One region of the Arthrobacter sp. StoSoilA2 genome, then DNA from elsewhere that is predicted to be linked to it. Evidence: predicted binding sites of a transcription regulator. Region 1 holds the regulator's gene; the other holds the start of a gene.

What was found. The regulator HrcA, encoded in region 1, represses chaperone genes, less so after heat shock. The targets are predictions, from matches to a motif close to TTNGCACTCGNNNNNNNCGAGTGCNAA.
Region 2: groES (co-chaperone GroES) is a predicted target of HrcA. The motif match lies at 10,297-10,323, and genes of this name have one in related genera.

What each region holds. Positions count from the first base shown of each region.
Region 1 covers NZ_AP024643.1:2,767,075-2,776,524, forward strand. Annotated here, with positions in the region: gene LDN82_RS12520 (PhoH family protein) at 1-821, opposite strand, end outside; gene LDN82_RS12525 (GerMN domain-containing protein) at 1,244-2,116, shown strand; gene LDN82_RS12530 (16S rRNA (uracil(1498)-N(3))-methyltransferase) at 2,160-2,933, opposite strand; gene dnaJ (molecular chaperone DnaJ) at 2,936-4,063, opposite strand; gene hrcA (heat-inducible transcriptional repressor HrcA) at 4,114-5,121, opposite strand; gene LDN82_RS12545 (DUF3097 domain-containing protein) at 5,300-6,163, shown strand; gene LDN82_RS12550 (DUF4870 domain-containing protein) at 6,300-6,713, shown strand; gene hemW (radical SAM family heme chaperone HemW) at 6,744-7,973, opposite strand; gene lepA (translation elongation factor 4) at 7,974-9,450, opposite strand, start outside.
Region 2 covers NZ_AP024643.1:3,441,590-3,462,949, forward strand. Annotated here, with positions in the region: gene guaB (IMP dehydrogenase) at 1-70, opposite strand, end outside; gene LDN82_RS15625 (acyltransferase family protein) at 328-2,421, opposite strand; gene LDN82_RS15630 (acyltransferase family protein) at 2,418-4,520, opposite strand; gene LDN82_RS15635 (NAD(P)-binding domain-containing protein) at 4,668-5,777, opposite strand; gene LDN82_RS15640 (hypothetical protein) at 5,812-6,153, opposite strand; gene LDN82_RS15645 (response regulator transcription factor) at 6,322-7,977, opposite strand; gene groL (chaperonin GroEL) at 8,162-9,775, opposite strand; gene groES (co-chaperone GroES) at 9,860-10,156, opposite strand; gene LDN82_RS15660 (hypothetical protein) at 10,348-10,776, opposite strand; gene LDN82_RS15665 (class I SAM-dependent methyltransferase) at 10,844-12,070, shown strand; gene LDN82_RS15670 (shikimate 5-dehydrogenase) at 12,077-12,889, opposite strand; gene ykgO (type B 50S ribosomal protein L36) at 12,929-13,051, opposite strand; gene LDN82_RS15680 (GTP-binding protein) at 13,097-14,236, opposite strand; gene LDN82_RS15685 (glutamate--cysteine ligase) at 14,422-15,573, shown strand; gene tsaD (tRNA (adenosine(37)-N6)-threonylcarbamoyltransferase complex transferase subunit TsaD) at 15,584-16,711, opposite strand; gene rimI (ribosomal protein S18-alanine N-acetyltransferase) at 16,749-17,228, opposite strand; gene tsaB (tRNA (adenosine(37)-N6)-threonylcarbamoyltransferase complex dimerization subunit type 1 TsaB) at 17,242-17,913, opposite strand; gene tsaE (tRNA (adenosine(37)-N6)-threonylcarbamoyltransferase complex ATPase subunit type 1 TsaE) at 17,913-18,542, opposite strand; gene alr (alanine racemase) at 18,539-19,792, opposite strand; gene LDN82_RS15715 (carbohydrate kinase family protein) at 19,843-20,937, opposite strand; gene LDN82_RS15720 (6-phospho-beta-glucosidase) at 20,984-21,360, shown strand, end outside.

The DNA.
Region 1 (9,450 bases):
AGGAACATTTTCATTTGTTCAGGAGTGGTGTTCTGGGCCTCGTCCAGGATGATGAAGGCGTCGTTGAGCGTCCGTCCACGCATGTAGGCCAACGGTGCGACTTCGATGGTGCCGGCAGCCATCAGCCGGGGAATGGATTCGGGATCCATCATGTCGTGCAGGGCGTCGTAAAGCGGCCGCAGGTAGGGGTCGATCTTGTCGCTCAGCGTTCCCGGCAGGAAGCCCAGCCGCTCCCCCGCCTCAACGGCGGGCCGGGTCAGGATGATCCGGCTTACTTCCTTGAGTTGCAGGGCCTGTACGGCCTTGGCCATGGCGAGGTAGGTCTTGCCAGTACCTGCCGGGCCAATACCGAAGATCACTGTGTTCGCATCGATGGCATCCACATAGTTCTTCTGGTTCAGGGTCTTGGGCCGGATGGTTTTGCCACGGCTCGACAGAATGTTGTGGGTAAGGACATCCACGGGATTCTGGACTGACTGTGTCCTCAGGAGGGAAACGAGCTGCTGGAGGACATCAGGGGTAACGACGGTTCCCCTGGCAACCAGTCCGCGGACCTCCTCAAGGAGGCGCATGATGCGCGGAATGACCGTGGAGGGACCGGACATGGACAACTCATTGCCGCGAACGTGGAAATTGACGTCCGGGAACTGCTCCTCGATGTAGCGCAATGCTTCGTCATGGCTGCCCAATGAGTGAACCATCTGATCGGAGTTGTCGAACGTGACGATTTCCGTGCGCGTGCCCGGTAAGGTGTGCGGGAACTCGGTGGTGGCTGGGTTCCCGTTTCCGGTCCGCAACCGCCCATTCAGGGATTCACTCATAGTGGTGGCCGTGCGGCCTCTTCTCCTCCGGTCGGAATACAGTTGGTCCATCGTTTCGACAACGGGACTGGCTGAACCGCCAGGCCATATGCCGGAATGCCTTCAATCCTACGCCAGCCCGGAACGACAAGGGCGTACACGCGGGCTTCGTCCACCTTGCACGGGCCGCTGGGGGACGACTTTTTGTCTCAACTCGGCATCAAGCGGGTATCAATCCTGTTTCAGTTGACGCCAGTGCCCGGAAACCCTGCCAGCCGCCGTCGACGATATGCCAAGCTGGCAGAGCGGGTAGTCAGACTACGCCCGTTCGACTCGTCGGCGACAACCACCGGCCGCAAAGGCAAGGAACCCCAATCGTGCAGTCAGTAAGCCATCAGCCCGGCGGGCGAAAGCGGAAAAAGTCCGCCGTCGCCGCGCCTGCGATGCTTGCTGTCCTTTTGCTGACCGGCTGTATCGCCAACGGTGGACCCACCCAAGCTACCTCCAGCGCGCCGCCCGTCAGCGTCCAGGAAGCTCCGGCCAGCAATGCTCCCCTGGAGACCACCCAGGCGTCCACCAAGATCCCGGTTTACTGGATTGGACGGAGCAAGGAAGACGTCTACCTGTACCGCGAATTCAGGGACATCTCCGGCGACGGAAACCCCGTCACCACAGCACTGCGGATCATGATGGCCGAAAAGCCGTTGGACCACGACTTCTTTACTCCCTGGCAGGACCCAGGCAGCCTGGCAACCTCCATTTCGGGCAAGAACGTGATCACGGTTGATATTTCGCGGGACGCCTTCAATTCCAACCTTGATGCAGGTATGGCGCAACGGGCTGTACAGCAGCTGGTCTACACGGCCACCGCAGCGGCGTCGTCGTCGGGCCTGATCAATTCAGGGCAGCAAATCCAGGTGGTCATTCTGGTCGACGGCCACACGGATTTCATGGCGTTTGGCCAGGTGCGGCTCGGTCAACCAATGGCCAGGGACGCTTCCTTGGTTGCGCCACTGTGGATTATCGACCCGCAGGAGGACACCTCGCTGCCCGCCGGCGCCGTTAAGTTCAATGGCCGCAGCACTGACAGCTCCAAGCCCGTCAGCTGGCAGATTCTCCGGGACAACGGCAGCGGTGAGAAAACCAGCCTGTTGACCGGCCAGACAAAAGCCACCGGCGAGCCGGGACAATTCGGCGTGTTCTCCTTCAGCGCAACCCTGAAACCAGGGAAATACGAATTACGCGTGACCCAGGTTCAGGACTCCGGGCAAGCAGACACATCCACCACGGATACGCGTCTTTTCAGCGTCGGCTAGAGCCAGGGTCCCCAGGGTAGTTTCGCCTGCCAGCCCCCACGGCCTACCAGCGGCCCAGGACGTCGGAGGCGAGTACGACGGCGGCGGGTCCCGCCGTCGATGACCTCAGGACGTGGTGGCCCAAGAGAGCCGTGACCGCCCCGGCGTCGCTGAGGCGCGTCACCTCGCGCGGCGAGATGCCACCTTCCGGCCCCACGATCAAGAGGACTTCACGCGGCGACTCCAGCCCGCCGCCTTCAGCCACGAGCGGCGCTTCAAGGACGGTCCGCAAAGGGTTCTTGGCGTCCTCGTGAAGGATCACAGCCAGGTCTGCGGCAGCAACAGCCTTTGCCAGCGCCGCGGAATCCAGGATGGGACGTACCTCGGGTATCCATGCCCTGCGGGCCTGCTTGGCCGCGGCAGTGACCACAGACTGCCACTTGGCGTGGGCCTTTGCAGCGCGATCCCCCTTCCAGCGGACAATGGATCGCTCGGCCTGCCAAGGGATCACTGCATCAATGCCCAGTTCGGTGGCCGTTTCAATAGCCAACTCGTCGCGGTCACCCTTGGCCAATGCCTGGACAAGCACCAAACGCACATCCGGCTGGTCCTCGAAAATCACACTGGATGCCATGACGGACAAACTTCCAGGGCCGGCCTCTGCCACCGTGCCTGTCAGGCGGGCTCCTGCGCCATCGGCAATGTCCACGGCCTCACCGACGGTGAGGCGCTTCACCGTCACGGCATGCCGGGCTTCCGCACCGTCGATGACGAACAACGCGCCCGGCTCAACACCGTCCAGGGTCCCGGCAGGCGTGAAGAAAACGGGGTTGCTCACCGCTACAGGTTACCGAGCTTGTCCCGCAGCTTGGCGAACATGCCGCCGCTGGCCACGAGTTTGCCTTCGCTGAACTGCTCGCCCCGCAACTTGGCAAGCTGCTGCAGAAGCTCTTCCTGTGCCGGATCCAGCTTGACCGGCGTCTCAACGTGCAGGTGCACCTTGAGATCGCCGCGACCGTAGCCCCTGAGGTGGGTAACACCCAAACCGCGAAGCGTGATGACCTCGCCGGACTGGGTGCCGGCCTTGACGTCGATCTCCTGGGGCCCGTCAAAGGTTTCCAGGCTCAGTTCCGTACCCAAAGCAGCGGCCGTCATCGGAACGCTCAGTGTTGCGTGCAGATCGTCGCCTTCACGGATATAGGTGGAGTCACTGTTGACGCGGATCTCTACGTAGAGGTCGCCGGCAGGTCCGCCTGCCGGTCCTGCTTCGCCTTGGCCGGAGAGCTGGATCCGCGTACCCGTGGCAACACCGGCGGGTACCTTGATGGTGAGGGACCGGCGGCTACGGATGCGGCCCTGGCCGTTGCACTCATTGCAGGGATCCTTGATGACGGTACCGAAGCCTTCGCAGGAACCACAGGGGGCGGTGGTCATGACCTGGCCCAGGATGGATCGAACGGCCCTCTGGACCTGGCCACTGCCGCCACAAATGTCACAACGCTCCGGGTGGGTGCCCGGCCGGCAGCAGCTGCCATCACACGTGGGGCAAACCACTGCCGTATCAACTTCGAGCTTCTTGTTGACACCGAACACGGCGTCTTTGAGGTCGATGCGGACGCTGATGAGTGCATCCTGGCCCCGACGCACACGGGAGGCTGGTCCAGCGTGTCCGCCGCCACCGCCGAAGAAGGTGTCGAAGATGTCCTGGAAGGCAAAGCCTTGGCCTGAGTAGCCGCCGCCGAAGCCGTTGTCAGTGCCATTCTCGTTGCCGGTGGCATCGTAGACGCGACGCTTCTGGGGGTCGGACAGCACTTCGTAAGCATGCGTCACGGCTTTGAACTGCTCCGCGACATCCTCCCCGGGGTTGACGTCCGGGTGAAGCTTTCGCGCCAACTTGCGGTACGCCTTTTTGATCTCTTCCCCGGTGGCTTCCGGCGAGACTCCCAAAACGTCATAGTGGCTGCTCAAAGTCGGTATCTCTTCCTTGTTGTAAAGCGGTTCTTACCTCGGGGCCGGCGTCAGCCGCCGAGAATGCGGGAAAGGTAGCGGGCCACGGCGCGCACGGCAGCCATGGTGGTGGGATAGTCCATCCGGGTTGGTCCGAGGATTCCGACCTTGGCTCCGGAGCCGTACCCCGTTGCCACGACCGAGGCCTCGGCCAGGCCGTCGTAAGGATTCTCGCGTCCGATGCTGACTGTCACGCCGCGGGGATCATCCCCCATATCGGACAACAACCGGAGCATGACAACTTGTTCCTCAAGAGCTTCCAGCACTGGCCCGATACTCAACGGGAAATCCACATTGGAGCGGGCAAGGTTGGCTGTTCCGGCCATGACGATGCGCTCTTCACGGCTGGTGTCGCTCAAAGCCTGGAGACCATGGGCAAGATGCTGCGCGAGTGCGCGAAGGTCCGGCGGGCACAGCGCCACGACGGATGGCAGCACCTGCGGCAGCAGCGCCAGCTGGGTTCCCGCGATACTGCCAAGGAACCGGGAGCGCAGTGCCATCAGGGCCTCGTTGCTGACATCGGAGCCAGCCTCGATGACCTTCTGGCCAACGCTTCCTGTATCTGCGATGAGGACCACCAGCACCTGCTTGGGCGCCAGGAGGACAAATTCAACGTGACGGACAAGTGCGCGGTTGGAGTGCGGGTACTGTACGACGGCGACCTGGTTGGTCAGTTGCGACAGGAGCCTGACGGTGCGCTCAAGGATGTCATCGAGGTCGTCCGGCCCTTCCAGCAGCGAGTGGATGGCTCGACGCTCCGCGGCGGACAACGGCTTGACCTGCGAGATCCTGTCCACGAACAGCCGATAGCCCTTGTCCGTTGGGATCCGGCCGGCACTGGTGTGCGGCGCCGCGATCAGGCCCTCTTCTTCAAGTACGGCCATGTCGTTTCGGATGGTGGCGCTTGAAACGCCGAGATGGTGCCGCTCCACAAGTGCCTTGGATCCAACCGGCTCACGGGAATGCACATAATCCTCAACAATTGCGCGCAGTACTTCAAGCTTGCGTGGCTCACTCATTGCAACACCTCCTGACGACTGTCCCGGCCTGTGTAGGACCGATAGCTTTTCGGACCAATACTTAGCACTCAACATGCCCAAGTGCTAACAAGTCTAGTATGAGCCAGCACGTTGCTAGCATTGAAACCGCCCGCGGGAGTTATTCCCAGCACAACCAGCACAAAGGGGTATGAAGTCCTTGGCTTTCGATACGTGGGGCCCGCAGGATCTGTCCGCTCCTGCCAAACGCCAGCTCCCCGAGGTAGCCGTCCAGCGCGGGATGGTCCTTGAAGACGTCCAGTCCGGCTGGGTGGGCGAAGTCACCCGCGTGGAGAAATCGGGGGGAATGCACATCGTCTCCCTTGAGGACCGGCGTGGTAAAACCAAGTCCTTCCAGCTCGGATTCGGTTTCCTGCTTGAAGGACAGGCCATCCGCCTCATGCCGCCGGCGGCAAAGGCTCCTGGTTCGACTCCTGGTTCATCTCTGCAGCCGGGTCGAACGGCATCCGGGTCCGTCAGGGTCCTGGGCCAGCGTGCCCAGGTGGCCAAGGCGAGCCGTATTTGGGTGGAAGGCAAGCACGACGCCGAACTGGTGGAGAAAGTCTGGGGCGATGATCTCCGCATTGAGGGCATCGTCGTAGAGCCGCTGCACGGCGTGGACGACCTCAGGTCAGCGATCGCAGAGTTCTCACCCGGGCCCGGCCGCAGGCTTGGGATCCTGGTAGACCATCTGGTAGCGGGCTCAAAGGAATCACGCATCGCCGCAGAAGCCATGACGGTGCCCGGAGCCGCCGGAAACGTGCTGATCGTCGGCCATCCGTACGTAGACGTCTGGCAAGCGATCCGGCCAAAAGTGCTGGGTATTGAGCGGTGGCCGGACGTTCCACGCGGCACTGACTGGAAGACCGGAATATTGACCGCTTTCGGTTGGCCGCACGAAACCGCCGAAGACATTGGACTCGGCTGGCAGCGCCTGCTTGGTGCGGTCCGCACCTACGCCGATCTGGAAGCCTCGCTGCTGGGAAGGGTGGAGGAAGTCATCGATTTCCTCACCACTGCCTGACGGTCTTGTCCTGAATTTACGTTTCCTGAACGCACTTTTCCCGGGAACGTAACGGGGCGTTGGTCCCGGGATGACCCGGAACCCAGTATTCTGGGACAGCAACACTGCAGCATCTTTACAGCAAAGGGAAGACACCGTGGCAGAGAACGCTCCTGAAGAACCGGGCAGCGCCGCAGGCCAGCCCCAGTACCATGGCGCGCCCGCAAACGCACTCCCACTGACGGCAAGCGAAGACCGCCAGTGGGCCACCCTTGCGCACTTCGGGGGAATTCTGGGATGCCTGCCCTCCCTGCTGATCTATCTGATCTTCCGTGATCGCGGGCCGTTTACGGCGCAGGAATCCAAGGAAGCCCTGAACTTCACGCTCCCTCCGACCATCGCAGCAGTCCTGGCGAATATCCTTGTTCTGCTTCCAGTGGTGGGAAATATCTTTGCAGTCATCGCCACGGGCATCTGGGTAGCACTTACGTGCTTCTCAGTCTCGGCTGGTATTCGTGTCAACCACGGGCAGCCCCACCGCTACAAGCTCAACCTGCGCTGGATTAAGTAGTCCCGGGCCACCGCAGGATTCTTCCGACGGTTAGTCCGGCAGAATCCTGCGCACCACGGCGTCCGCCAGTAGCCGGCCTTTGAGCGTAAGAACCAGGCGACCCTTGAAGGCCGCAACCGGGTCCACCAGCTCTTCAGCGATAAGTCCCGCCATCGCATGGCGGCCGACTTTGTCCAACGCATCCACCGCTAGCCCTGTACCGAGCCGCGCCTCAAGCATGATGCGCTCGACTTCCCGGGTGTCGGCGTCGAGAGTTTCCCTGCCGGCTGCCGGCGAGTCTCCTGCAGCCAGCCTGTTGGCGTAAGCCGTGGGGTGCTTAACGTTCCACCAGCGGACACCGCCCACGTGGGAGTGGGCACCGGGACCAATACCCCACCAGTCATCGCCCCGCCAATAGGCAAGGTTGTGACGGCAGGCTTGTTCAGGCGTTTTCGACCAATTGCTGACCTCATACCAAGTCAGGCCGGCTTCGGAGATCAATTTGTCAGCGAGCTCATATTTGGCGGCGTGGTCGTCGTCGTCGATTCCCGGGACTTCGCCGCGGCGGATTTGGGCCGCCAGCTTTGTGCCGTCCTCCACGATCAGGGCATACGCGCTGATGTGGTCGGGTTCGTAGGAGAGGGCAGTCTCAAGGGACAGTTGCCAATCCGCCATCGACTCTCCCGGCGTGCCGTAGATGAGGTCAAGGCTAACGGCCAGGCCAGCCTCGCGCGCCCACTGGACCACCAGCGGAACACGGCTGGGCGTATGGGTGCGATCCAGCACTTTGAGCACGTGCGGTACCGCGGACTGCATGCCGAAGGAGACGCGCGTAAAGCCGGCATCAGCGAGCACCTTGAGCGATTCCGGCGTCACAGAGTCGGGGTTGGCTTCGGTGGTCACCTCTATGCCCGGCTCAAGTCCCCAATGCCCGACGGCGGCGCGCAGGATACGTGCCAAGTCCTCGGCAGGGAGCAACGTGGGTGTTCCCCCGCCGAAGAATACGGTGCTCAGGGGCCGCTCCGGCAAGCCGGAAGCATTCAGGGCCGTTGCCGCGAAGTCCAGCTCCGTGACGGCCGTTTGGGCATAAGCATCCTGCGACGCCCCACCGCCGAGCTCCGTGGCCGTATAGGTATTGAAGTCGCAATAGCCGCACCGCACCGCGCAGAACGGGATATGCACGTACAGCCCGAACTTGCGGTGCTCGACGCCGGTCAGCACCTGCGGAGGCAACAAACCATCCGCAGGTGCCGGGTCGCCCAAAGGAAGGACGCTGGGCATCTACTTCTTGGCCTTGTCCTTGGACTCGTCGGTGGTCAGCGCGGCAATGAAAGCCTCCTGGGGCACTTCAACCCGGCCCACCATCTTCATGCGCTTCTTGCCTTCCTTCTGCTTCTCAAGCAGCTTGCGCTTACGGGTGATGTCACCGCCGTAGCACTTGGCAAGAACGTCCTTGCGGATGGCCCGAATGCTTTCCCGGGCAATGATGCGCGATCCGATGGCAGCCTGGATGGGCACCTCGAACTGCTGACGCGGGATGAGTTCGCGCAGCTTGCCGGTCATCATCACACCATAGGCGTAGGCCTTGTCACGGTGGGTGATGGCACTGAAAGCATCCACTTGCTCGCCCTGGAGAAGGATGTCCACCTTCACAAGGTCCGCGACCTGTTCGCCGTCGGCTTTCCAGTCCAGGGATGCGTAACCGCGTGTCTTGGACTTCAGGAGGTCGAAGAAGTCGAAGACGATTTCCGCCAGCGGGATCCAGTAGCGCAGTTCCACGCGGTCTTCTGACAAGTAGTCCATGCCACGCATCTGGCCACGGCGGCTCTGGCAGAGCTCCATAATGGATCCCACGAACTCGTTGGGCGCCAGGATCGTAGCGGACACCATGGGCTCGCGGACTTCTGCGATCTTGCCTGTGGGATATTCGCTGGGGTTGGTCACGTGGACCACCTTCTTGTCCTCCAGCGTGACCTCATACTCAACGTTGGGAGCTGTGGAGATGAGGTCCAGGTTGTACTCGCGCTCGAGGCGCTCACGGGTGATTTCGAGGTGCAGCAAACCCAGGAAGCCAACGCGGAAGCCAAAGCCCAGGGCAGCAGACGTCTCGGGCTCGTAGACCAGGGCGGCGTCGTTCAGCATCAGTTTCTCGAGGGCATCGCGGAGAACGGGGTAGTCAGTTCCATCGAGCGGGTACAGACCCGAGAACACCATCGGCTTGGCGTCGGCGTAGCCGCTGAGCGACTCCGATGCCGGCTTGGCGAGGTTGGTTACGGTATCGCCCACCTTGGACTGGCGAACATCCTTCACACCGGTGATGAGGTAACCCACTTCACCGACTCCGAGGCCCTTGGACGGTGTGGGCTCCGGGGAACTCACACCGATCTCCAGGAGCTCGTGCGTGGCCCGTGTTGACATCATCTGGATGCGTTCCCGCGGATGCAGCATGCCATCCACAACGCGGACGTAGGTGACCACGCCACGGTAGGTGTCATAGACGGAGTCGAAGATCATGGCACGTGCCGGTGCGTCGGGATTGCCGACGGGGGCCGGGAGGTCGCGGACGATCTTGTCCAGCAGCGCTTCCACGCCCACACCGGTCTTACCCGAAACCTTCAGGACATCATCCGGGTCTCCGCCAATAAGGTTGGCCAGTTCTGCCGCATACTTTTCAGGCTGGGCAGCCGGAAGGTCGATCTTATTCAGCACGGGGATGATGGTGAGGTTGTTCTCCATCGCCAGGTAAAGGTTGGCAAGC
Region 2 (21,360 bases), 680 kb from region 1:
CGGGCAGGAGCAGGACGTCGTCGTAGGTCAGGCCTACGAAGCCAAAGGGATCGTGTTCGGGCTGGGTCATGAGTGCGGCCTCTTACCTGGGTTCCGGGGGCTATAACTGGTAGGGGTTGCAACTGATGACCAGCCCGTCATTACGGGACTGGCCTGTGCATAAAGTACTGGCCTGTGCATGAGGTACTGCAAGGCAAAGGTGCTTCGGGTATTGAATAAATAGTAGAACCTCCGCGGCGATCGCCATATTCCGCGACGGCTGAGTGTGAGCAACGGCACGGGCGGCAGGCCGGCGTCGTGCGTTGCATGCTCCTGCGGATGGCGAGGCTAGCGCTCAGACCAGCCCGTCGCGGCGAGGAGCCGCTCCTCGAACATGGGAATCATGCTCTGTACATAGGTCTTGGTGAGATGGTTGTCGTCCTTGTAGACGTACACATTCCCAACCACTGCCGGACACGTGCCCTTTTCACAGATGAAGTCGCTCATGTCCATCAGGTACAACCGATCCACCTTGCCCACGTAATCGTCCAAGGGCGAGGACGCAGCCAGGGAATCCTCCAAGGGAGGGTTGCAGTCAGGCGAATCAGGGCCCTTCTTCTGCACGCACTCGGGCATGTTGATGCTGAACCGCGGGTTGTCGCGCACGCCGACGACGTCGATTCCGGCATCCGTGAAGGGCTTGATGCCTTCCAAATAGCCGGGCACTTCGGTCTCGAAAGGGGCCGTGACATGAGTTAGTGACGCCACAGTGAACACTGCATCGGGTTTGTGTTCCATGACGTAGGCGGCACTTGCCTTGTTGAAGTCGTTGCATTCGCTGGTGCGTTCAGGAGAGTCCGCACCGAACCGGCAGTTCCCCTTCAGCAGAGTGACCACTTCCCAACCATGCTCCTTGGCGATGGGTCCCAGGGCGGCCATGTACTGCTGGGCATGGGAATCGCCCAGGACCACGATCCTCTTGGTCACCACTGCCGGTTCGTTGTTCTGGAGGCAACCCTGCAGCAACGGATCTGACGGGACGTTCGCGCCAGTACACAGGCCATCGATGTCCGCCCATTCATCGTTCATGGCGGCGGGTGCGGGAATGATCATTGCCTCGGGCGTCGGTTGGCCCGCGAAACCAGGCGACAGCGCTGCGGCACCGGGCGTCAGTTCCTTGGGCTGATCGGCAATCGCCACGCTTTCGGCGGCAATGGCACCCTGCCAGGCGGTCATCGGAAGCGCCAGCAGCGCACCGCAGGAAACAACGACGACGGCGGCCCGCCAGGACCGTGCGTCCGGCCACTGCCATCGGCGCATGGGCACCTCGACATACCGTGTGGTGGCAACGGCCAACATCATGGATACCGCCATGATGCCCAGGCCCTGCAGGAGGTTGGGACTTGTGGTCTCCGTGACGAGCAGGAAGAACACCAGGACAGGCCAGTGCCACAAGTACAAGGCATAGGAATTGTTACCCACCACGACCAGGGGCTTTGAGCTGAGCACGCGGTCCGCACCAAAGCGGCTGTTGCTCTGGCCGGCGACTATAACGGCCGCGGCGGCGAGCGTGGGCCAGAGGGCCACGAATCCCGGGAAGGAACGGTCGACAGTCAGGATCAAGCCACACGAGAGCATGGCGGCCAGCCCTGCCCAACCCAGGAATACCCGGAGCCGCCGTCCCGGTTTGAGGTACGGGAGAGCAAGCGCCAGCAGGGAACCCAGCGCAAATTCCCACAGCCTTGTCCGGGTATCGAAATACGCATAGGCCTGGTTGTTCGCCGTCTGGTCGATCGAATAGACCAGCGAGGCCACAAAAACCAGGCCGAACGCCATGAACAGCAACTGCCGGTGTTCCATGACCTTTCGGCCTGGGAACAGCTTTGCCAGTTGCGGCTGCAGCAGGGCTACGACGCCGAAAATGAGCGGCCACAGAATGAAGACCTGGCCCTGGACGGACAGGGACCAAAAGTGTTGAAGCGGACTGGCCCCGGAGTGGTCCTGGGCATAATAATCAACGGCAGAATCCGCAAGCTGCCAGTTCTGCCGGTACAGCAGGGAGGCCCACGCCTCGGCGAGCACATCCGGCCACCGGCTCTGCGGGACAAAGGCCCACGTTGCGGTCAGAACCGCCAACAAGACAACGACGACGGCGGGCAGCAGCCGCTTGAACACGTGGAGCCAGTGCTGCAGGAGCCTCAGGGGCTTGTGGTTTTCGAGCTTCCGCGTAAAGGACAGGGTCAGCAGGAAAGCCGAGATGAGCAAAAAGACGTCGACACCACCGGACACCCGGCCCAGCCAAATGTGATAAGCCGCCACCATCAACACAGCCAAGGCCCGCAGGCCCTGGACCTCGGGGCGGAAGGTGCGTTCCGCCGTCGTGGGCCTCGCCGTGGTGGGGTTGCCACCCAAAGGTGCAGTTGTTTTCACGTTGTCGCTCATCGCTCCCACCCCGTCGCGGCAAACCACCTTTCATCGAACATTTCACCCATGCTGGTGACGTAGGTCTTGGACAAGTGGTTATCGTCCAGGTAGACGAACACATTTCCTACGACGCTGGGGCACTCGACACCATTGCAGAGGAGATCCGTCATATCCAGGAACGCGGCATTTCCAAACTTTCCCTGCACGGCCGCGAAAGGGCTCTCCGCTGCCAGGACGTCATGCTGGTCGGATTTGCAGTCAGGGCTGTCCACGCCCTTGGAAAGGGCACACTCGGTGACGTTGTGGTCATAGCGGGGGTTGTCACGGATGGCCACCACCTGGATGCCGAGGTCGTTGAAGTTGGTGACCGACTGTTCAAAGCCGTACACCAACTCCTCATCCGGTGATGACGGGGCAGCCTTGGTGCCCACCATGAACACGGAATCCGGGGTGTGCGCTGCCACATACTTGAAAGCCGCCGAGTTGAAATCATTGCAGTGCTGGTCAGCGTCGGGGTTCTCCGGCATGAACGGGCATCCGCCCAAAAGGAGGGCCGTGACCTTCCAGTGCTCAGCCTCAGCGAGGGGATCGAGCGCGGCCAGCCACTGCTGGGCATGGGAATCACCCAAGACAATGATGCTCTTGGTGGCGTCATCGCCCACGCCGTTTTGCTGGCAGTTCTCCTGCAGCGTCTTGTCTTCCGGCTGGGACGCTCCCTCGCACGTCCCACCCAGATGTGCCCAGTCCTCAGGTAGCTGCTCTGCGGTAGGAAGCGTTTTGGCGTCAGGGCTGACCTGGTCCACGTACCCGGGCAGGAGGGCATGTGCTCCCGGGTTGTCGTTGAATGCCTGCGTGTCAGCGGCCTTCTGGTCCAGGTACTGCTTGTACTGGAAACCGAGCAACGGCGTGCACGCCACGGCAAGGCACACCGCGATCGAGATGGCTGCCCGGCGACGCTTCACCTCCGGCCACTTCCACTCCCGGAATGGCTTCTCCACATACTTCGTGGTCAGGAACGCCAGGACCAGTGCCAGCGCCACAATCGCCGTGCCGGAAAGCCAACCCGCATGATCCTTGCCGCTCCAAGCCAACGCGATCACCAGGATGGGCCAGTGCCAGAGATAGAGGGCATAGGAATTGTCGCCCAGCCGAACAAGGAATCTGGAACTCAGGATCCGATCCACGCCGAAGCGGCTACCGGTCTGTCCCGCTGCAATCACTGCAACGGCAGCCAGGGTAGGCCAGAGTGCAACAAAGCCGGGGAACGCCGTCTGGACCTGCAGCAGGATGCCGCAACTGAGCATGGCGGCCACGCCGATCCACCCCATCGCCACGCGGACAGGTTTGGAAAAGTCCAAGGCAGGCAAAATCAAGGCAACAAGCGTTCCGAGGGCAAACTCCCACAGGCGGGCGAAGGTGTCGAAGTACGCCACCGCCTGGTTGTTGGCCGTAAAGATGATGGAGTACGTCAGGGAAACGACGAAGACGAGCGCAAAAACGTACGCGAGCGAAGCCCGGTACCGGAGATCGAACTTGCGGCAGATGACCGCCATCACGGCGAAGATCACCGGCCAGAGAATGAATACCTGGCCCTGGATGGAAAGCGACCAGAAGTGCTGCACAGGACTGGCCAGGCTGTGGTCCGTTGCGTAGTAGTTGACCGCAAGAGTCTGCAGGAGCCAATTCTCGTAGTAGAAGAGTGAGGCCCAAGCCTGATTGACCACCTCTACCCAGCGGGTGGGAGGCAGGAAAGCAAAAGTAGCAGCCAGTGTTCCGAAGAGTACAACCACGACTGCCGGGAGGAGGCGCCTAAACAAATGCAGCCAGTGTCGCAGCAAGTCCATCGGGCGCCGCTGTTTGAAGCGGCTGGTGAACTGAAGAGTCATGAGGAATGCCGAGATCAGCAGGAAGACATCTACCCCGCCTGACACCCGCCCAATCCAGATGTGGTAGCTCACCACCATGAGGACAGCGAGGGAGCGGAGGCCCTGGATTTCGGGCCGGAAGGTGGACTTTACAACGGGACCGGTAGCCCGCCTGTTGGGACGGGCGGGCGTTCGGATCGTTGATGTAGTCACGTTAGGCAGTTCCTCAAGGCTATTGCACAAAGCATCCATCATACGCTGTTCCGGGCTCCGGCCCCAGTCGGGCCGGTCTGCGGAACCGCCTTACGAGTGTCTATTAGCTCAGGTTGGACTATGCATTTGCAAAGATGAAACTGTGCGTTGCCTGTGCCACGGCACTGTGTCTGAAGGCCCGGAAAACTAGATCAAGGCCGGCCGACGCCCCACCGTCAGCTGCCGGTCGACTGTGATTCGTTGTGCCAGATAACGGGCATCCCGGCCAACTCCTGGAAGCGTTGCCGAGACTGCAGCGAACAGGAACTCCTGGCCGATGAAATAGAGTCCAGGGACAGATTCCACTACTCCCCTCTTGTGGGCCGGCGCCCCCTCTCCGTCCTGGTACGGGAGCTTCAGCCACGAGTAGTCCTCCCGGTATCCGGTACACCAAATGACGTTCGCCACATCCAGCGTCCGGCCCTCTTCCAGTAACGGTTTGCCCTGCTTTACGCCGGCTATCCTTGGCAGCAGTTCCACCTTCGCCTCACGCAGTTCCTTGGTACGTGTTCGGATCAAAGGTGCCGCCATCATCTTGAATGCCGGCGCCACTTTCCGGCCAACCGGTGTGTTGAGCGTCAGGACGTGAAGGCCTGCGAACCGGATAACAGGCAGAACAAACCGGGCTGCAGCGCGTCCATGGCGAACAGGGATTTCGCCACTGGCTTTGCCCGCCAACAACGTGGTGTGGGTCCTGCTGGCTTCGAGGGCAATCTCCGCGCCGGAATTGCCGAGCCCGACAACGAGCACTGGTCCAGGTTGGAGTTGCCCGGGATTCTTGTATTCCTGCGAGTGAAGCTGCACGATGGCCGGATCCAGCTCATTCGCGAATGCCGGCCGCTTGGGCAGGCGATACCCGCCGGTGGCAACCACTACGTTGTTGGCGGTCCAGGACCTGTCACCGGAGCTCACAAGGAAGCGATCACCCTCTTGTGTCACTCCATCAACATGGACCCCGGGCACCACCGGAAGACTGAACCGCTGTGCATAACCTTCCAGGTAGTCCGCCAACTCATTCTTGCTGGGGAACGCCAGGCGGTCCCCTGGGAACGGCATGCCCGGCAAACCGTCGTACTTGGCCGGGGTGAAGAGTCGGAGCGAATCCCACCGCTGGCGCCACGAATCGCCGGTCCTGGCGTTCTCGTCGAGGATGACGAAGTCGTGGTGCCCTTTGGCCAGCCAATAGCCGAGCGCCAAGCCGGCCTGGCCACCGCCTACGATCACGGTATCGAACTGTGGGTGACTAGCTTTTTTCATGGCTTTTCCTTTCTCATTACTGGTCAACGCGGGGTCACTTATGGCCTATGGCAGCGGCCGACATGGGCCTTAAGTGACCCCGCGTTGCTGGGGTTTCAGTTGCTGGGGTTCCAGTGGGAGCCTTCCGGTATCGCAGGCACCACACCAACATCAGTGCCGACGTCACCACATAGAAGGTGTGGAGCAGCCACACCGGCCCCGCCGGAAGGTCGAAGACGTAGAACGAGTGCACGGCATTGGCGATGTTGGTCAAGGTGATATTGCTCAAACTGTAGGAGGCCAGGTCCTTGGTCCGGACTGCCTTGAACAACATGGGCAGCATGCTGGATGCAAAAAGCACGGTGGATACGGTGCCGGCGAGCAGTGGAATGTTCATAAGCCCAAGGTATGAGTCCGGCGCCCCTTGCCGCGTCGGCCAAATGACGCATCCTGCAGGAATGGGCATGGGTATTTATGCGCATGCCGGGAAGTGAGAGAGCGTTCGGGAAAACCCTGCGGTATGTGAGAGAAGATCGGGAGAAAAGCGGTGGGAAGTGATAGAGCATCAGTTGGTTAAGTGGTGCTCAAACGCGTATTTGGTGGCAGCAACCCTGGATGGCAAGGAGAGCTTGCTGAGGATATTGCTGACGTGGCGGGCAACGGTCTTTTCACTGAGATACAGTTCCCGGGCAATGGACTTGTTGGCTTTTCCGTCGGCGACAAGCCTCAGGACTTCAAGTTCACGGGCAGTCAGTTCACGGGCAGTGGGCACGGAACCATCGCCGCCACTCACCGTTCCGGCTCCCGCCTTGAGACCCAGCACCCCGGCCAGGGCAGGCGCTGCGTCGAGTTCTGCGAACTCGGCTGCGGCCGCTTCGAATTCCATGGCGGCAGAGTCGGGGTCGCCCAGCCGGGCACACGCACGACCGGCCAACAACCGGCACCGGGCAGCCTCATACGGAGCCTCGAGGCTGTACCAAAGCCGCCAAGCCTTCCGGGCGGTCATCAGTGCGGCTTCGGCACTCCCCTCGGCCAAGAGAACGCTCGCTTCCGCCTGGGCTGATAGCGCTCGTTCCAAGGGGCGGCTGGCTTCGTGGAGCGGTGCTGCGAGTTCATTCGCGGCCTCTCGGGCTGCGACGACGTCCCCCGCCGCAAGCTCCACCTGGACCACCGCCGGAAGCAGCCTGCAGCGGTTGGCCGGATCCGCTCCGGACATCGCACGGTGCAACATGGCCTGCGCCTGGGACGTTTTGTTCTGGGCCATACGTAGAAGCGCAAGGCCGGGCAATGGCTCAAAGCCCGTCTCCCCGGCCTTGGCGTAGGCTGCGTCGGCCTCGTCAAACCTGCCCCTGAGGCGGAGGACTTCCCCCTGTTGGTACCAAGCTCCCCAGGCCGCTTCCGGATCGCCCCGACGCGAACGGTCCTGGGCGATGCGGGCCGCAGCCAAGGCCTCGTCCCAGGCGCCATGCAGGATGAACAGCTCTGCGCGGTGCGATTGGCATTGCCCACTGAACATCACCATGTCCGGCCGGTCTCCGCACCACCGCTCCAAGGCTGCTGTCCATTCCTGGGCGCGGTGGACATCTAAAGCGAGCCTGCAACTTCCAATCACCGCACAGTAGATGATCCCGGAAGGTATGGGCGAGACCTCACCGGCGGTGACGGACAACATCACTTCATCGAGGAGCTGCAATCCCTCGTCCGGGGAGCCGAGGGTAATCCTGGCCGTGCCCAGGCCCAGCTGGCCCAACGCCATGAGATCCCTGTCGTGGAAACGCCGGCCCACTTCAAAGGCCCGGCCAAACAGCTCGTGGCTGGCCTCGGGGTTTCCTCCGTAAAGGGAACCCAGGGCGGATGGGATGAGGAGATAGCCCTCCGCTTCGGTGGGCTCTTCCATTTCGGCAATCAGATGCTGGGCGCGGGACATCCAACCGGAACTTCGCGCGGGCTCCCCGATGTCCATGAGGAACAGCACCAGCCACGCCGCGCAGCGCGCCGCACCGGCCATGTCGCCCAACGTCAGGAATTCCTCGTGGGCCCGCGTCAGGTACTTCACTCCGTCATCGTCATGGCCCAGCAGCATTGCCACGGATGCCACCAGTTCCATGTCCCGGGCAGGCAAGCCACCTTCGGAATCGGCCCGGGCAAGGCAGTCCAGCGCATCGCTCCAACGACGCTCGGAGAATGCCGAGCGTCCCATATCCAAGGCTGTGACCGACATAGTGAACACTCATTCCGCGACCGGGAGCAACCCGGTTGGCGCACCCAAGCCGCCGTATTAGCGTCAGGGTACCGCCGCCGTCGTAAGTCCCACAATAGGTCCCCGCGGCTCCGGGGAACCTGCGGGTTGCTGACAAAAAAGCCCTGGCCACACGAAGGTGACCAGGGCTTTTTTGAACAGGCTGTTAGTGCTGGTGGCCTGCGTGTGCGTCTTCTTCCTCGGCCGGCTTTTCGGCAACCAGGGTCTCAGTGGTGAGAACCAGGGCAGCGATGGAAGCGGCGTTGCGGAGTGCGGAGCGGGTGACCTTGACGGGGTCGATCACGCCGGCGGCGATCAGGTCCTCGTACTCGCCGGACTTGGCGTTGAAGCCGTGGTTGGCTTCCAGTTCGGAGACCTTGGAAACGACGACGAAGCCGTCGAAGCCGGCGTTCTGGGCGATCCAGCGCAGCGGCTGGATCAAGGCGCGGCGGACGATGCCAACAGCTGCTGCCGCGTCACCTTCCAGGGCCTTGACGGCCGGGGACTCGTCCAGTGCCTTCAGGGCGTGGATGAGCGCGGAACCGCCACCGGAAACGATGCCTTCTTCAAGGGCTGCACGCGTGGAGGAAACGGCGTCCTCGATGCGGTGCTTCTTTTCCTTCAGCTCAACCTCAGTGGCTGCGCCAACCTTGATGACACCGATGCCGCCAGCCAGCTTGGCAAGGCGCTCCTGCAGCTTCTCGCGGTCCCAGTCGGAGTCCGTGCGGGTGAGCTCGGCACGCAGCTGGGCCACGCGGTCGGCAACGTCCTGCTCGGTTCCGGCGCCATCGACGATGGTGGTGTTGTCCTTGGTGACCGTGATGCGGCGAGCCGTACCCAGTACCTCAAGGCCAACAGTGTCCAGCGAAAGTCCAAGGTCCGGGGAAACAACCTGTGCGCCAGTGAGCGTAGCGATGTCCTGCAGCATGGCCTTGCGGCGGTCGCCGAAGCCGGGAGCCTTGACGGCGACGACGTTCAGGGTGCCGCGGATGCGGTTGACGATCAGCGTGGACAGGGCTTCGCCTTCGATGTCCTCTGCGATGATGAACAGCGGCTTGGAGGCCTGCAGCGCCTTCTCCAGCAACGGCAGGAATTCCTGCAGCGAGGAGATCTTGCCCTGGTTGATCAGGATCAAGGCGTCTTCGAGGACGGCTTCCTGGCGTTCTGCGTCAGTGACGAAGTACGGGGAGAGGTAGCCCTTGTCGAACTGCATGCCTTCGGTGAGGACGAGTTCGGTCTGGGTGGTGGAGGACTCTTCGATGGTGATGACGCCATCCTTGCCCACCTTGCCGAAAGCCTCGGCCAACAGTTCGCCAATTTCGTCGCTCTGGGCGGAGATAGCGGCAACGTTGGCAACCTGGGTGCCTTGCACTTCGCTGGCGTTCTCCAGGAGGCGGGCTGCGATGGCTTCGATGGAAACCTCGATGCCACGCTTGATCTCGCCAGGAGCGGCACCAGCAGCAACGTTGCGCAGGCCTTCCTTGACCAGTGCCTGCGCCAGCACCGTAGCGGTGGTGGTGCCGTCGCCAGCGACGTCGTTGGTCTTGGTGGCTACTTCCTTGGCCAGCTGCGCACCAAGGTTCTCGTAGGGGTCATCAAGCTCAACTTCGCGGGCGATCGTCACGCCATCGTTGGTGATCGTGGGAGCGCCCCACTTCTTGTCCAGCACGACGTTGCGGCCGCGCGGGCCAAGCGTCACCTTGACAGTGTTGGCGAGCTTGTCGATACCGGCCTCAAGAGACCGGCGGGCAGCATCGTTAAAAGCAAGCTGCTTTGCCATGGTTGTGTCCTTTCAAGACAGAAAACCCGCACCGCAGAAGGTCGGAATGATTCCAACGCGGCTGCGGTGCGGGGCTCCAGGAAGTTACTTTACGACGATCGCAAGGACGTCGCGGGCGGACAGAACGAGGTACTCGTTGCCGCCGGTCTTGACTTCGGTTCCACCGTACTTGGAGTAGATAACGACGTCGCCAACAGCTACGTCAACCGGCACGCGGTTGCCGTTGTCATCGAAGCGGCCGGGGCCGATTGCAACAACTTCGCCTTCCTGCGGCTTCTCCTGTGCGGAGTCCGGAATTACCAGGCCGGAAGCCGTGGTCTGCTCTGCTTCGAGCGGGCGAACAACAATACGATCCTCAAGAGGCTTAATCGAGACCGACACTCGGACTCTCCTTTTCATGAGCTGATTCATGGACTAAGAACTAGGGTGCCGTGGCGTGCAACCGTCGTCGCGGTGCCGGTGGACGCCTGGCGTGATTAGCACCCTCCGGGGGAGAGTGCTAACAAGACTCTATGTAAGCGTTAGCACTCGGTCAAGGTGAGTGCCAGAATTTCGTCGTTGGTGAACTCCCGTTACCGCCCGGTGAGGTCATCCAGATCGTAGTCTTCGCCGTCGTCATCCTCATCCACAGGTGCCGATCCGCGATTCAAATACAGCACGACGGCGGCTGCCAGGGCGACGACGCCGGAAATCACCAGGGCGATAATCCCGCCAATGCGGGCCCCGCTGTAGAGGTCCCGGATATCGCGGGCTTCATCAGTAGCGTCGTTCACGCTCTTGCCTGTGACGGAGTAGGCAGCTGCGTTGAATGAGTCCAGGACGAAGATGACGATCAGCAGGGCAACGCAGATTACCGCGATCACGGCCCCCGCGATCAAGGCAGGACGGGCAAACGCCACAAGGGACCGGCCGGCGGAATGCTCTGAAGCTCCCGGGGCAGCGGGGCGGTTCCCGCCCGGGTTGTTCGTGTCGGAGGGCTGCGGAGCTGCGTTGTCTTCCATGAAAACAACCCTATCGGGCTGATTCCCAACTCACGGCGTCAAGGCGCGCCCCGTTAGGCTTGATCCCATGTCTCATGCACCGCAGGAACAGATCGCACCCTTGCTGACCACTGAAGGATGGGAACTCCTTGCCTCGCTGGGGCCGTACCGCGAAGCCGATGCGTTCAGCATGAACGCCGATCTTCGAAAGTCAGGCCACTCCCCTGAGCTGGTGGCCGCGGTACTCACGCAGTCCCGGCTCCGAACCCGCGCCGAGGCCAAGTTCGGCGAGTTCGCCCGCCAGATGCTGTTCACCCAGGCCGGACTCGAGCAGGCGACGCGCCTCAACGTCGCGGCCCGGCACGCCGAGCGTTTTGCCAAGGCCGGCATTTCCCACGTAGCAGACCTTGGCTGCGGCCTTGGAGCCGACTCCATGGCCTTGGCCTCGATGGACATTGCCGTGACTGCAGTGGAGATGGATGAAACCACCGCGGCTTGCGCCACGATCAACCTCATGCCCTTCCCGCACGCCACAGTGGTGCATTCGGATGCCACGTCAGTGGAACTGGGCGGGATCGACGGCGTGTGGCTGGATCCCGCACGGCGCACAACCTCGACGTCCGGGACAAAGCGGATCTGGGATCCGGAAGCATTCTCTCCCCCGTTGTCGTTCGTTGAAGGCCTGGCCGCAGCCGGCCGTGCGGTCGGCGTCAAGATGGGTCCTGGCATGCCCCACGACTCGGTTCCGGCGAACTGTGAAGCGCAGTGGGTCTCCGTAGGTGGCGACGTCACGGAGGTCACCCTGTGGTTCAACGCCGTGGCCCGCCCCGGGATCCGGCGCGCGGCACTTGTCATCGGCTCCCAGGGCGCTGCCGAGCTCACCAGCGGTGAGGATTTCGACGGCGGCCCGGTAGCCGCCGTCGGGCCGGTTGAGGGGTTCCTCTACGAACCTGACGGTGCGGTCATCCGCGCAGGCCTGGTGGCCGACGTCGCAGAACGCCTGGGCGGCCACCTGGTGGATGAACATATCGCCTACATCTGCGCCCCGGAACTCCATGACTCGCCTTTTGCCAAGGCCTACAGGGTGCTGGAGGTCATGCCATACAACGTCAAAGCCCTCAAAGCCTGGGTGAAAGCGAACGGCATCTCGGTGCTGGACATCAAGAAGCGCGGCACCGCTGTCACTCCCGAAGAACTGCGGAAACAACTGCTTCCATCCAAGCGAGACAGCAAGCCCGCAAAAACGGCCACCCTTGTCCTGACCAGGATTGGCGAGGAAAGAGTGGCCGTAGCGGTGGAGCCCGTGACGTTCTAGTCCGCGTCAGCGTCGGGAGAATTCCGAGGCTTCGCGGACCTGCTCAGCACTCGGGCGGACGCCCGTGTACAGGACGAACTGCTCCTCTGCCTGGATGGCGATGACTTCCGCTCCAGTGATCACCGGCTTGCCGGCCTGCCGGGCAGCCGTGATGAGGGGCGTCTCGGAGGGTAGGGCGACGACGTCGAACACTATCTTTGCCGCCGCAATGGTTGCGTCGTCAAAGGACTGTGCCCTTTCGTCCGCACCAGCCATGCCCAAGGGCGTGACATTGATGATCAGGTCCGCCGTGGATCCGTTGACGTCGTCCTGCCAGGCGAAACCGTAAAGGTCCGCGAGCGCACGGCCTGTGGTTTCGTTGCGGGCAACGATGGTCACGGACGTAAAGCCTGCATCGCGAAGGGCTGCGGCCACCGCTTTCGCCATTCCTCCGGCTCCTCGCAGCAACACGGTGTGGCTGCTGGGTACTCTATGGTCCTTCAGCAGGCGGGCAATGGCGATGTAGTCGGTGTTATATGCGGTCAGGACGCCGTCGTTGTTGACAATCGTGTTGACCGAGTCGATGGCCTTTGCCGAGGGATCCATCACGTCCACGAGCGGGATGACCGCTTCCTTGTAGGGCATGGAAACCGCGGCTCCCCTGATGGGGAGGCCGCGGATGCCAGCCACTGCAAGAGTGATGTCCGCCGGGGCGAATGCCTTGTAGACAAAGTTCAGTCCGAGCAGGTCGTACAAATAATTGTGGAACCTGGTCCCAATGTTGCTGGGCCGGGCCGCGAGCGAAATGCACAGGGACATGTCTTTGTTCAGGATTGGCATTCACCCATTAAACAACGGGCCCTTTGCGCTTCCGCGCCGTTAGCCCTGGCGGGCCTTCATTCGCGGGTTGTTCTTGTTGATGACGAACGTGCGCCCACGGCGTCGGACGATCTGTGCGCCCGGAATCTTCTTGAGGGCACGCAGTGAGTTCCTGACCTTCATGGTTTTTCTCCTTCTTGTTGGTGGGTTGGTTTTTGGGGTGGCTGGCTAAAATGCTTCGCTAAGTTCCAGGGGATCCTCCCAGACACCAAAGTCGAGTTCCATCTCGGCCTCCGTTAATTGGCAGCCCTCCAGGAGGGCGCGGATTTCCTGGGGGTCGATGTCCTCGGAGCGTCCGGTAATGGCCAGGACCGTTCCGCGGTCGCCGTAGTTCGGGTGCCAGTCAAGGACGGCGTCGACGTCGGCTCCCACCTTGCCTTTGCGACCTGCGGCAGGTGCGTCCGCCAGCCAGGTTCCGGTGCTCTCAAGCCACACCCGGGGACCAATTCCCTGTACCGCAATCCGGATCTTGGCAGCCGAGGCGATCCACAAGCGTCCGCGGAGCCAGTGGGTTCCGGCCGCGAGTTGGGGAAGTGCTTCACGGAAACGGCCGGGGTGCAGCGGCCGCCCGGCCTTGTGGAGGACGGTTCGGAAGGAACCCGGAGAATCATCCAAAGGCACGCAGACCACTCCGGGCCGGGTGCGTGCGGCCGCTTCGGCGTCGTCGAAGCAGCCCGATCTGAAGTCATCGGCCGCACCGATTGCTGCAGCGTGCGGTGCCAGCTGCCCAAGCAGCTCCACGCCAGTCACCCATTCTTCGGATCCCATGCGGGGATTTCCGGACAATTCCGCTCCCAAGCCCGGGTGCAACATGACAGTATCCACCTGCCCGAACTCGCCGATCAGGAACTCGCCGCTGGTCCGTTCATCCTCCGGCATCGATGTGAAGCCGGATTCAAAGAGGGTGTGCCGGTCCCAGATGTGATCGTCGAGATCCACGGGGTCCAAGGCCAGGATGGCGTTGTCCATGACGGCAGTCCGGGTGAGGCCGCGCCGGAGTTCCGCGACTGCCATCCCTGCCGGGACGCCGGGTGGCAGGCCCAGGACCACGTGGTCGAACCCGCAAGCGGCGAGGCGCTCCGCCGTCGGTACGACATCCAGCTTGACCGTACAGCTGAGGCAACCGTGTTCCAGAACGGTTGTTTCGCGCTCAAACAACTGGCCTCCCCTGTAGACGCGCCGCATGACCAAGGAACCATCCAGGAGGTCGTGAAGAACGACGACGGAGTTCGTGTGGGTTCGACCAAGCCGGGCGGTGGCCGCTTCGCGGCACTGACTGTCCAGGGAGCTGACAACGGTGAGGTGCATGGAAGGATTCTAATTGAAAACCATTCTCATTAGCAATTCGCTTGCGATGTGTCGCGGCGCTTAACTTCGCCCTGTCCGCAATCAGCCATGCTCCGGCTGCACTAGACTTGAGCCGACCGCTGACGGCCCCGCAGCGGGTTGCGTCCAGCAGAAAGTCCAGCAGAAACAAGCAACGAGGGGACTACGTGCAGATTGAGTTTGCGCCATCCAGGCAATCGACACTGGGTGTGGAATGGGAGTTGGCGCTCGTCAATGCACGCACCGGAGAACTGGTTTCAGTGGCGAACGACGTCCTCAAGGGTGTCGCTGCGAACCATCCGGACCTCAACGAAGACGACGAACACCCCCACATCAAGCGCGAACTGCTCCTGAACACGGTGGAACTCGTTACCGGAATCTGCGAAACGGTCAAGGAAGCAAAAGAGGACCTCAACCGCTCCCTCGCCGCTGTCCGCGAAGTCACCGACCCCATGGGAGTGGAGGTGTTCTGCGCAGGCAGCCATCCGTTCAGCCCTCCCCTGCTCCAGCCGGTCACCGACAAGGAGCGTTACGCCAAGCTGATCGAGCGGACCCAATGGTGGGGACGCCAAATGGTCATCTATGGTGTCCACGTCCACGTAGGCATCGATCGCCGGGACAAAGTACTCCCCATCCTGGACGGCCTGGTCAACTACTTCCCGCACTTCCAGGCACTGTCCGCCTCCAGCCCCTTCTGGGCCGGCGAAGAAACCGGCTACGCATCCCAGCGGGCCCTCATGTTCCAACAGCTCCCCACCGCTGGCCTGCCGTTCCAGTTCGAAACCTGGGAAGCATACGAGTCCTATGTCCAGGACATGTTCACCACAGGTGTCATCGACGCCATTTCCGAGATCCGCTGGGACATCCGGCCTGTTTACAACCTGGGCACTATCGAGATGCGCATTTGCGATGGCCTGGCCACCCTTGAGGAAGTGGGCGCCATCGCCGCACTCACACAGTGCCTCGTGGACGAGTTCTCCTCCATCCTCGACGCCGGCGGGAGCATTCCCACCATGCCGCCCTGGCACGTCCAGGAGAACAAGTGGCGTGCAGCGCGCTACGGCATGGAAGCCATCATCATCCTCGATGCCAAGGGCAACGAGCAATTGGTCACCGAGCACCTCGCAGAAACGGTCGCACGCTTGGAACCCGTGGCAGCCAAGCTCGGATGCTCTGAGGAACTGGCCGACGTCATGAAGATCATTGAACGCGGCGCCAGCTACCAGCGCCAGCGCCGCGTGGCCGCCGAACACAACGGGGACCTGCAGGCAGTGGTCATGGACCTCGTACAGCAGATGCGTAAAGGCCCCGACGCATAGTTGGGTGGAGTTACGCAGCCACCGACACCGTAGTAACGGGCATGGAGGAATCCGGCGCGAACGCTATTCCGCTGGGCCCGATTCGGGCCATGACCAGTTGAGCACCGAGGGCTGCCACCATGGCACCGTTGTCCGTGCAGAGGTCCAGTGGCGGCACATGCAGCCTGATGCCCGCCGACACACACCGTTGGCCGGTCAATTCACGCAGCCTCGAGTTGGCAGCAACACCTCCACCAAGGAGCACGTCGGTAATGCCGTGCTCCCTGCAGGCCAGGACCGCCTTTGAACTGATGACGTCCACCACGGCCTCCTGGAATGCCGCTGCGATATCGGCTACGGGTACTTCTTCCTCGCGGGCTTCGAATTGCTCCACGCACCGGGCCACCGCGGTCTTCAGGCCGCTGAAGGACCAGTCATAGCGGTGGGGCCCCTTCTCCTCCGCGGTGCCCATGTATTTGGGCTGGGTGAGGCCGCGCGGAAAGCGGATGGACTTCGGGTTGCCGTGGCGTGCCAGCTTGTCGATGGCGGGGCCACCCGGGTAGCCAAGGCCCAGGATCCGGGCAACTTTGTCGTAGGCTTCACCGGCGGCGTCATCGATGGTCGAACCAAGGAGCTCCACGTCATCTGTAATGCTGCGGATACGGAGGATCTCCGTATGGCCACCGGAAACCAGGAGCGCACCGAGGTTCTGCGGCAAGTGGCCGGCACCCAGGCCGGCGGCAGCACCGGCGTCGGGCCTTGAATCCAGCAGCCCCACGCCAACGTGCGCTACCAGGTGGTTGATCGCGTAGAGCGGCTTGCCCGTAGCGACGGCCAGGGCCTTCGCGGCGCAGACACCAACCATGAGGGCGCCCGCCAGGCCCGGCCCTGATGTGACGGCAATGGCGTCGATTTCCTCCAGAGTCACTCCGGCTTCATGCAGCGCCTCCTGAAGCGTGGGCACAAAGGCATCCAAATGGGCACGCGAAGCGATCTCAGGGATGACGCCACCAAAGCGCACGTGCTCGTCCATGGAGGAGGACACCGTGTTTGTCAGCAGGGTTGTACCGCGCACGATTCCGACGCCGGTTTCGTCGCAGGACGATTCGATGCCCAGCACCAACGGCTGTTTCGGCTGTTCTGGATAAGGGCCGCTCACGCGTTGGCTCCTTCTATGGAATGTGACGTGTTCAGTGTCATGGGTTATTCAGGGGCAGGCGCATGATCAACGCATCCGTACCGTCCCGGTAATACCGCGGCCGGACATGGATCTGTTCGAATCCGAAACGCAGATACAGCTGCTGTGCACGGGGGTTGTCCGCGCGCACCTCCAGGAGGACGTCCGCCGCGTGACGCCGCCGCGCCTCCTCGATCAGCTCGGTCAGGATGGCAGAACCGATGCCTTTGCCTTCGAATTCGGGAACGACGGCGATCGTCTGGACGTCCGCGATCGGCTCAATGCACATTAATCCGGCGTAGGCCACGATCTGGCCCTCAACCTGGGCCACCACGTAGCGGCGTGTCTCCGGCTGGGACAACTCGTCGAAGAACATCTGCAGGGGCCAGGCATCCACGGGGAACAGTCGACGTTCCAAGGCTTCGACGGCCGGGACATCAGCCTCGGTCATATCGCGCAGGGAAACTCCTGCGAGCTCCAGTTTGGGTGGGAGTTTCATCGGTCCACTTCCATCACAGGGCACGCTTCCTGGGACCCGGCACCTGGGCGTCCGATTCGCGCAAGTACAAAGGTGTGGAGTCCAAGAGCTCCTGCCCTGCCGTTATTCTGGCAAGCGCGAGCTGGCCAAGGGACGCCGCGTCCGGTTGGGCCTCGGCAAAGTCTTCGTCGGCACGGAGGACGTCGGCGTACAGTCCAGCGCCGGCCCCAAACACGGGCAGGTCCGGTAAGTCCGAGGCGAAACCCACATGCGGCCCGTCGATGAGCTGGGGAAGCTGGCCCTCCTCAAGGACGTACCGCGCCCAGTAGACCTCTTTGCGCCGCGCGTCAGTGGCCACCAGGAATTCGGGAACAGCCGCAGTGGACTCCGCTACTTCGAGGGCGATCGCATCAAGGCTCATCAACCCATACAGCGGCTTGTTCCAGACGAAAGCCAGGGTCCGTGCGGTGGCAATACCTGAGCGCAGCCCGGTAAACGGTCCGGGGCCCACCCCTGTGACGATCACGTCAATGTCCGCGCCGGTAACGCCGGCACCGGCCAGCAGCTTCCCGATGCCCGGCGCAAGGACTTCGGCATGGCTTCGGGTGTCCTCGGTGGAAAAGGAATCCACCACGCCTTCCATGGCAACATCCGAAATCAGCGCAGCACTGGCCACTGCCGAGGTGTCGATAGCCAGGATCAGCATCAGTGGCCTCCTTCGGAGATCGTGGTTTCAAGAAGCTTCGGCGCCTCGGCCCAGCGGGGGCCAAAACCGCGGAAAATGATGGTGCGTGGTTCGTCGTCGTCATCAGTGTCAAAGTCCAGGACCGTGCCGCTGTCCTCGACATGGATAGCCGGCACAACGCCTTCGGCACCCACAGACCGGTGAAGGTCCACTTCCAGGCGGCTGTCCGAGAGGTGCTCAACCCGGTCCCTCCCCCACTCCACCACGGTGACGGACGAGTCCATGGTGTTCTCGAGATCAATGTCATCGATCTCAGCAGCTGATTCCAGCCTGTAGGCATCGACGTGGACCAGGTCCGGGCCACCGGGACGCGGGCCATCCGGAAGGTTTGGGTGGATCCGAACCAGCACGAACGTAGGCGAGATGATCCCGGCACGTACGCCCAGGCCCTCTCCCAGCCCCTGGGTGAAGGTCGTCTTTCCCGCACCCAACTCCCCCGTCAGGACAAGGAGGTCCCCCGTCTCAAGCACCCCGCCCAGTGCTGCACCGAGCGCGTGGGTTTGTTCCGCCGTCGTAACCTTCAGTCTGCGTTCCCAGAGCGGTTCGCCGCCTTTCAATGGTTCGCTGGGTTCGAGCAGTGGTTCGTTCATAGCGTCGCCGATTCCGATGCTGCCTGGGTGCCCTGGTGTACCTCCGGCAGCGCCGGAACCTCGTTGACGTAACTGCGGGGCACCCGCGGACTAATGCGGGTCACGATCTCATAGTTGATGGTTCCCGCTGCCGCCGCCCAGTCATCGGCGGTGGGGCCGCCATCGGCACCGTCGCCGAACATCACGGCTTCGCTGCCCTTAAGCCCGGCCGCTTCTTCAGGGGTGAGCGGTCCAAGATCAATCACCATCTGGTCCATCGCGATCTGGCCCACCACAGGGTAGGTGACGCCGTTAACGCGAACCGGACCGCCCGTGGCGATGCGCGGGACCCCGTCGGCGTAGCCCAGGGGAACCAGGCCCAGCGTGCTCTCCTGGCTGGTGTGGTACTTCAGGCCGTAGGAAACGCCTTGCCCCTCCGGGACCTTTTTGCAGTTGGAGAGGAGTGTGCGGACGCTCATGGCAGCGTGCAGGCCAAGTTCGGCGGAGGTGACTCCTTCGAAGGGCGACAACCCGTAGATGCCGAGCCCCACCCGGATGAGGTCGAAGTGCGAATCCGGCCGGGACAGCGCAGCGGGAGTGTTGGCGATGTGCCTGACCTCGGTATCGACGCCGGCATCCTCAGCGATGGCGAGTGCGTCACGGAAAACCGCCAACTGCTGGTCCGTTTCGGGCCGGTGCGGTTCGTCGGCCACCGCAAGGTGGGAGAAAATGCCCACAACGCGAAGCAGGCCCTCGTCCTGGTATTCCATGGCCTGGCCCACCAGCTGGTCCCATTCGGCGATTGGGCAGCCGTTCCGGCCGAGCCCTGTGTCCACCTTCAAATGGACCCGCGCGGGACGCTCCTGTTCGCGGGCGGCCGCCACCACGGCGTCGAGTTCCCAACCGGAAATCCCGACGTCGATGCCGGCGGCAACTGCGGCTTGGAAGTTGCTTTCACGGGTGTGCAGCCACGCCAACAACGGTGCGTCTATGCCCGCTGCGCGCAAGGCGAGCGCCTCTGAAATGTGGGCGACGCCCAGCCAGGCCGCTCCGGCGTCGAGGGCTGCACGTGCAACCTGAACCACGCCATGGCCATAAGCATCGGCCTTCACCACAGCCATCACGGAGGCCGGGGAGGCGATCGCGACAAACTGACGAACGTTGTGCCGCACGGCATCAAGATCGATCACGGCGGAACGCTCAAGGACCGCTGACTTTGCTATGGAGGCCTTGGACCCGATCCCGATATCTGCAGCTGCTTCGTAAGTCACCCTAGAGATTCTAGTGGTGCCGGGGAACGGGGGTTCAATTCCCCCCGTTCCTACTGGGCATCGGACAAGTGTGCGATCGTGGCGCGGGCGCGTCTTTGTGCTTCAGCGGGGATGTCCTTCACGATCGGCTCAAGGAAGGCAAAGCGCCGCAGCCACTGGCTCGATTGCCGTTCCTTCCGCGCGTTGGCACGCTGCCACCAGTCCGCGATGTCTCCCCAGCCAGGCGCCGCCAAAGACCCACCAACTTGTTGGACAGCCAGCGAGGCACAGAGGTTGGCGAACCGCAGGCGGTCCCCCAATCGCCATCCTGCCAGGCACCCCACAATGAAGGCCGCCCCGAAACAATCGCCGGCGCCGGTCGGATCGTAGGCAGAAACGGGCAGCGATGGCACCCATTCCTCTTCGCCCGTCTCCGAGTCCACGGCCATGGCGCCCTGCGCGCCCAACGTCACCACAGCCACTGGAACGCGATCGGCCAGGGAATAGAGCGCCGCCCACGGATCGGTCTTGCCTGTGAACGCCATGGCCTCCGGCGCGTTGGGCAGGAAAGCGTAAAAGTGTTCCAGTTGCTCCAACCTTCGCTGTGACCACTCTCCACTGGGGTCCCAGCCCACCACGCCGAAAAGTTTGGTTCCGGCGGACTTCGCCGCAAGCATCCAGGGTTCCAATTCCTCGCCCAGATCCGCGACGGCCGCGAGCGCCTTGGGTGGCTTTCCGATCAGGTCCGAGGCTTTGATCGGCGCGGGGTGCCCGTGGGTGACCATGGATCGATCCTGGTTCACGCACATGGACACGGTAACCGGCGAGTGCCAGCCAGGGACGCGACGCGACAGGGACAAGTCCACATGCTCCTGGCTTTCAAGGATCTGCCAGTTGTAATCCCCGTAACCGTCGTCGCCAAAGGCTGCCGCCAGGTTGGTCCTCAGGCCAAGCCGGGCCGCGGCGATCGCCTGGTTGGCAACCCCGCCCGGGCAGCTGCCCATGCCCTCGCTCCACACTTCAGTGCCGGGCTCGGGAGAGTGCGGCAGTCCGGTGAAAATGATGTCCTGGAAGACCGTTCCCGCCAGGAGAAGGTCGCATTGGCCGTCGCCCTCGGTGCGCACGGCGGCAAGGGGGTCAAAACGTCGCTGGGGCATTGCGTCCATGCACGGCACACTACGCTGCGCCTTCCGGGCTGCATAGACTCGGATCATGCGGCTCATGATCGCCGGTGGCGGCGGCTTCCGGGTACCCCTTGTGTATCGTGCCTTAGGCACGGGTCCATTCGCGGGACTGGTGCACGAGGTGGTGCTCTACGACGTCGATCCCGCGCGTCTCGCCGCCATCCAGGCAGTCCTCCGCGATATGCCCACGCCGGAAGGTTCCCGGCCCGCCGTCGTTATTTCGACTGACCTGGGGCAGGCACTCACCGGCACCGATATGGTCTTCGCCGCGATCCGCCCGGGCGGAACGGCAGGACGGATAGCCGACGAACGCGTGGCCCTGGACCTCGGTTTGCTGGGCCAGGAAACCACGGGTGCGGGCGGCATCTCCTACGCCCTCCGCTCCATTCCGCACATGCTGGAGCT